2 regions of the Faecalibacterium sp. 7 genome follow, and region 2 is predicted to be linked to the other one. Evidence: a T-box and tRNA genes for the amino acid it is inferred to sense, from the RefSeq annotation. Region 2 holds a T-box; the other holds one or more tRNA genes.

Region 1 (3,378 bases), 570 kb from region 2:
GGCGGGGCCTGCATCGGTGATGCCGTCGTAGCAGGTCTTGGTCATCTGGTTCATGGCCTTGCTGAAGCTCTGCGAGGTGAAAAGCAGGCACCAGATGATGCCAACGGTGAATGCAGGCGTGACAGGCACTTTCAGGAAGGCGACCAGCACGATGGGGATCAGCGGGGTGATCATGGCCAGACCGCCGCGCACACCGGTGAGCTGCTTTGTGGGCTTTGTGTTGTCCACGGGAGCGGAGAATGCGAACTTGATGCCGTTGCGCTTGAACTCCACGATGACCATGATGAGGGTGGCGATGGCAGTCGCTGCCATCAGGTAGATCTCAAAGCCCTGAATGTCGGCGATGTCCAGCGAGAAGATGCTTGCAAAGCTCTTCCAGTTTGCAATGTTGCAGGCAAGGCCGGTGGTGAATGCCATCAGGAAGATGCAGGCTGCGCTTGCAGCGGGCACACCAACAGAGATGAGGATGGGCAGCACGATGGAGCCTACCATGATGATGGAGCCCAGACCGCTCAGGGTGGTGAACAGGACAGCGGTGGCCACAACCATGATCAGGGTGACTACCAGCGGACGGTCGCCGCCCAGCTCAGCGCTCTTTTTGATGATGTTCTCGGTGACGCCGGTCTTGTTCATCAGCTGACCCAGCCATGCACCAAAGATGGTTGCCATGATGGCGCTGCCCATACGGACGGTGCCGGCTTCAAACACAGTGGTCAGCCAGCCGATCTCTGCGCCGTCCGCGTTTTTGCCGAACATCGGCACACCGGCGATGATGCAGATGACGACAGCCATCAAAGGAAGCGCCAGCAGAGTAGGGATCTTCTTGGTCATCATCAATGCCGCGACGACCAGGAATGCCACAACGATCAGAATGCCTTGTAACATAGTTCTGCTCCTTTTTTTGCGGGGGCAAGCCCCCTTTATTCTCACCGTAAACCACGGCAAGTTTCATTTTCAGGCGTCCGTGCTGCACAGCAGACTCTGACGCAGATCCGTTGCCATAAAGGCAGGCGTATGGACAGGATCCGGGTTCAGCACCACCGGACGCATCTCCGGGCTTTTCAGCTTCTGCACCACCCCGCGCATGAACGCCGGGCTTGCAGCCGCCGGGCCGGAGAGATACAGCTTCTCGATCACGAACAGCGAGCAGAGCAGCCGTGCCACATTGCTCAGCCGCACCGTAAAGCAGCTCACCGGGCTCTGCTCACTTTTCAGCGCTGCCGCCTGCTGAGCGGGCGGTTCAGCTTCAAAGTTCTGCGCCAGCTCCAGCAGAGAGCCGCCTTCGGGCAGCAGCAGACCTGTGATGTCTGCCTGTCCCTCGCTGCGCAGTGCCACCGGCTGTTCCTTCTGCACGATCTGCACCACGGCCCGGTCGCCAAGGTCGATGTGTGCATAGTTGGAACCTACCGACTTGCCAGCCTCTGCCAGTGCACGGCTCACGGTATAGACCCGGCTGTATTCCTCCACGATCGGCACTTTGAACTGGGTAAACAGCGCCTCCCGCAGAGAAATGGTCGCCGCGGTATAACCGGTGGAGTACATCACGCGGAACTCGCTGATCTCGGTGTCGTCCTGAAACAGCAGCCCGATGCTCTTCATCTTGCCTGCGTGGAGCTCCTCCATGGAAAAGCCCTGAAAGATTGCATCAGAGATCGAAGTCAGCAGCTCGTTTCCATCCCCGCCGTGGTCGGGCAGCACCGTGCGGAACACACACTGCAAAGCCATGTCGTAGAGATATAAAACCGCATGGCTGCGGCCGATATCCACCACAACGACCCTGCCATAGTCCGGACAGATGGTCAGTCCGGCACGGCTGCGCCCTGCCGTTGCGGCACGCAGGCCGCTCTCCTGCACGACGCCCTCTGCCAGCAGCTCTCCCACCAGCGCCGTGATGGTGCTGGGAGAAAGCCCTGTCTGTTTTGCCAGTTCGATCCGGGAGAGCCCGCCCTCGGTGAGCAGTGCCCGCAAAATCAGGCGGCGGTTCTTCTCCTTTACTGTCCGCAGGCTGGATTTTTTCATAGTGGTGATTCCTTTCAGACCCCATTGTCTTCGCTTATTTCGGATTATGAAATAAGCACTGTCTACAGAATAACACGCTGTTTGGGATACATCAATACTTTTTTCGGATTCCGAAATAATTTAGCGTCCTGAACATTTTCAAGGTATGTTTTTTGTGCATTTTTCTCTCAAAAAAATGTTGGAACGTGTTCCGTTCCTGTCACCAGCTCCAACAAGCTCCGGGACACCTTGATCCCGGGGCTTTTCACTTACTTCCGTCCCCTGCAAGAAAATTTCCTCAAAAAACATTGACAAACCCTTGCCCCAGTGGTAATATATACAGGCAGTCTGTGAGACTGCGAATTGAATATGGGCGTGTTCCCGAGTGGCCAATGGGGACAGACTGTAAATCTGCTGCTTTCAGCTTCGGTGGTTCGAATCCACCCGCGCCCACCAAAAAGACCAGCGTAGAAAATACGCTGGTTTTTTGCTTTATCCGGTATCTCAAGTTTCACTCTCAAGGGTGGATTCGAACAGCTGCGGCGACGTCGCTGAAGACGGCGCAAAAACAGCCCAGTGCAACAGCGACGACCGCTGCCAGCGGCAGAAGCAGGGAGGAGCTGTTTGGGCTGCGGCCAGCAGGATGCGCGTGCCGCCCAAGGCACGACGCAGCCGCTGGGAGCCGCGACCCGGGTTCCTTTTTGTTTTGCGCGGCTCGCGACATCCACCCGCGCCCACCAAGAAATAGCACCTAGAAACGTTGGTTTCTTGGTGCTTTTCTTTTGCTGAAACCCACTCTTAAACCCACTTCTTCAGAAAACCGTTCAAAAAAACAACTGAAAAGATGAGCTTTTGAGTCGCTTTTATGCTCTCACCACCGCGTTGTACAGCATCTCCAGAAACTGCACCGCGCTGGGCGCACCGGTCAGCGGGTAGCCTGCCAGCTGCTGCACATAGGCGGGGTTTGTGTCCCACGCGGTTTTCGTAGCCCTGCGGATCGCGCTCTGGATTGCCTTAGGGTCACAACATCGCTGATCTGCAATCGGAGTGTAGCTCTCTTTCTCCACAGCCTGCAGGCGGTCCTCCTGCTCATAGATCAGTTCGATACACCGGAGCAGGATGCTGTAGGCGCTCACATTGCGTGTGGTGCCCATCGGGCGCAGCAGGTCATTGACTTGAGCGGACAAATCTGAAACGATCATAGTTGACACATCCTTTCTTTATGCGTCAACTCTAACCGAAAAGTTTTCAAAACACATCAAATACGCCGAAATATGTCGTTTTATGTCTCAATACGTCATACAAACAAAAACAGCCCCGAGGAACCGTCAGGCTCCCCGGGGCTGATGCTATGTATGGCCGTTTTGGACTGGGCGGCTT
Region 2 (3,378 bases):
CAACAGAACCTGATGGCTCTGTTCACTGCACAGTGCTGGATCCCAGACTCTGGCCGACTGTAACGCATTACGACGCAGGCAAATCCAATGTGCGCACCTATCTGCTTCAGGACTACACTGCTGCGCTTGCTCAAGCGCACGGTGTGCGGAATGACTACCCGGATTTCAGTCTGGAGTGGATCCGGACGGTTGCCCGGAAAAATATAGACCCGGAATTTTTGCAGCTTACCTGAGTGAATTTTACGTTGTTGAAGCCCGCTTTTCGGGCAGAACGGAGGTTCTTTATGTACGGAGTATCGAAGATCAGCATTGAGACTAGCCTGATGATGATCAGTGTGCAGGACGTGGAGTTCAAGGGCAACAGTCTGGCACGGTATTTGCAGATTTTTGCGGATAACGGCGTGGTCGTAGATATGATCAGCCAGAGTGCACCCCATGGTACTACCATTGATTTCAGCTTTACCGCTTCCAGCAGTGATCTTCCGCTGGTGATGAAGGCCATTTCCGTTGCAAACCTGGACAAGGATGCCAAGGCTTCCCCGCTGATCAGCGTGGGCTACTCCAAGCTGAACCTGTTTGGAGAGGAAATGGTCACCAGCTGCGGCGTGGCCGCCCGTGCCCTGAATGCTCTTGCAATGGCGGGCATTGAGGTCCTGCTCATTACCACCAGTGATCTGGACATTTCCCTGCTGGTCCATGCAGAAAACGAGGATGCCGCTTATGAGGCTCTGAAGAAGGCTTATGAGCTGTAAGCTGTTTTCTTGATACAGTAAACATGAAAAGGCGCAGATGAGTCAACAAACTCACCTGCGCCTTTTGTTCTATGAAAGAATCAGCCTGCACCGTTTTTACCGGTATGCAGGCTGATTCTTTCAGGATGTTTTCATTACAGGGTGACCTTATGATAGATCTTTTTGCCCTTTTTGATCACAATGCCCTTTGCCAGCTGTTCAGCAGTAAAGCTTACAGTAGGAGCTGCGGCTTTCTCACCGTCCACCAGCACACCGCCCTGCACCACCAGACGGCGTGCCTCGCCGTTGGATGCAGCCAGACCAGCCTTGACCATCAGGGTCAGGATGCCGATGGAGCCATCGGTCAGGTCGGCCTCGGTCAGCTGAGTGGAAGGCATGTGCTCGGTATCCATGGCGTTGCCGCTGAACAGAGCGCGGGCTGCGTTCTGAGCCTTTTCGGCTTCTTCCTTGCCATGAACCATGCTGGTCAGCTCGTAAGCCAGAATTTCCTTGGCCTCGTTCAGGCGCTGATCCTTCCATGTGCTCATCTCATCGATCTGCTCCAGCGGCAGGAAGGTGAGCATCCGGATGCACTTCATCACGTCGGCGTCGCCCACATTGCGCCAGTACTGGTAGAACTCGAAGGGGCTGGTCTTATTGGGATCCAGCCAGACTGCATTGCCGGCGGTCTTGCCCATTTTCTTGCCCTGAGAATCGGTCAGCAGGGTGATCGTCATGGCATAAGCGTCTTTGCCCAGCTTACGACGGATCAGCTCTGTACCGCCCAGCATGTTGCTCCACTGGTCATCGCCGCCGAACTGCATGTTGCAGCCGTAGTGCTGGAACATATAGTAGAAGTCGTAGCTCTGCATGATCATGTAGTTGAACTCGAGGAAGGACAGGCCCTTCTCCATGCGCTGCTCGTAGCACTTGGCGCGCAGCATATTATTCACAGAGAAGCAGGCACCCACGTCACGCAGCAGTTCAACATAATTCAGGTTCAGCAGCCAGTCAGCATTGTTCAGCATCAGGGCCTTGCCATCGGAAAAATCGATGAACTTTTCCATCTGCTTTTTAAAGCAGGCCGCATTGTGAGCGATGTCTTCCTTGGTGAGCATCTTGCGCATGTCGGTACGGCCGGAAGGATCACCAATCATGGTAGTGCCGCCGCCGATCAGCGCAATGGGCTTGTTGCCTGCCATCTGCAGGCGCTTCATCAGGGTCAGGGCCATGAAATGGCCAGCGGTCAGGCTGTCGGCAGTGCAGTCAAAACCGATATAGAAGGTTGCTTTGCCGTTGTTGATCAGGTCGATGATCTCATCATCGGTGATCTGAGCCACCAGCCCGCGAGCCTTGAGTTCTTCGTACAGAGTCATAATCATTTCCTCCTGTTTGTATGGGCAGAGGGAAAATAAAACGCCCTCTGCCAAAAATAAATTTGGCAGAGGGCGAGAAAAATCGCGGTACCACCTCTGTTTGCCGTTCCCTCACAGAAACGACCTCACGAGTGCACACCCCAGAGTAGAGTGACACTCCTGCGTTTGTAACGCTCGCACGCGGCACAGCCTACTAGCCTTGTAAAGGCATTCGACCTGCAGCTCCGGGAGGTATTTCCCCTGCTGCTCTGCAGCCCCTTGCACCAACCGGGACTTCTCTGGGCAGAGCGCTTCAAGGTACTTGTTCCCTTCAACGCCATTAACAATAGCTACTTTATCACAATACCGGATACTTGTCAACCCCTGTCTCCAGCAGCAGCCGAAACAGGCTTACTGCGCTCCGAGACCCAGCATTTCCCGGGCATTTGCACGGGAAATGTCGGTCACATGGTCACCGGAGATCAAGCGGGCCAGCGCCTCCACACGGCCTTCCTCATCCAGCGGGTGAATTTCGGTATAGGTGCGGTCATTGGCCACATTTTTCTGGATCAGCAGATGGCAGTCGGCCAGTGCAGCGATCTGGGCTGTATGGGTGATGCACAAAATCTGGTGGCCCTGCGCACTCTGACGCAGAACTTCGCCGATGCGCCCAGCAGCCTTGCCGGAAACACCGCTGTCAATCTCATCATAAATCACCGTAGGCACAGCATCTTTATCTGCCATTGCGTTCTTGATGGCCAGCGTAATACGGCTCAGCTCGCCGCCAGACGCAATTTTTGCAAGGGGTTTGGGCGCCTCACCGGGATTTGTGGAAATGTAGAACTCAATGCTGTCCTGTCCATGGCTGGCCAACGGGCCGCGGGTGTGCCGCAATGTCATGCGTACACCCGGCATATTCAAAAAATCCAGCGTGCCGGAAATGCGTTTGTTCAGCGCTTCAAAAGCGTTCAGCCGCGTCTGGGTCAAGGCCTCTGCCTTTTCACGAGCCAGCGCATAAAGACGCCGCTTTTCTGCCTGCAGATGGTCGTGCCGTTCCTGAGAGGACTGGATGCGTTCCAGTTCCTCCCTTGCATTCTGTCCGAATTCGATCACATCTTCTACCGTATCACCATATTTACGCTTGAGCTTATAGATGAGATCCAGCCGCTGCTCGATCTCATCCAGCTCAGCGTCATTGGTATCGTAGGAGTCCAAACGGCCGATCAGGTCAGCAGCAACATCCTTTGCATTATAGTAAAGATCCAGCAGCTGGCTGGATGCAGCAGCAAGTG

What was found. A T-box is a leader RNA that pairs with one kind of tRNA and senses whether it is charged. The one in region 2 lies ahead of tyrS (tyrosine--tRNA ligase), so its partner is inferred to be a tRNA-Tyr.
Region 1: it encodes a tRNA-Tyr, which carries the amino acid that the T-box ahead of tyrS (tyrosine--tRNA ligase) is inferred to sense. The anticodon was not compared.

The regions. Positions count from the first base shown of each region.
Region 1 covers NZ_CP186911.1:2,995,402-2,998,779, forward strand. The annotation lists gene ACKXF7_RS14985 (C4-dicarboxylate ABC transporter) at 1-885, opposite strand, end outside; gene ACKXF7_RS14990 (winged helix-turn-helix domain-containing protein) at 955-2,019, opposite strand; tRNA gene ACKXF7_RS14995 (tRNA-Tyr) at 2,370-2,454, shown strand; gene ACKXF7_RS15000 (sporulation initiation factor Spo0A C-terminal domain-containing protein) at 2,862-3,200, opposite strand.
Region 2 covers NZ_CP186911.1:2,421,735-2,425,112, reverse strand. The annotation lists gene ACKXF7_RS12060 (CapA family protein) at 1-233, shown strand, start outside; gene ACKXF7_RS12055 (ACT domain-containing protein) at 285-752, shown strand; gene tyrS (tyrosine--tRNA ligase) at 887-2,107, opposite strand; T-box leader at 2,173-2,430, opposite strand; gene recN (DNA repair protein RecN) at 2,498-3,378, opposite strand, start outside.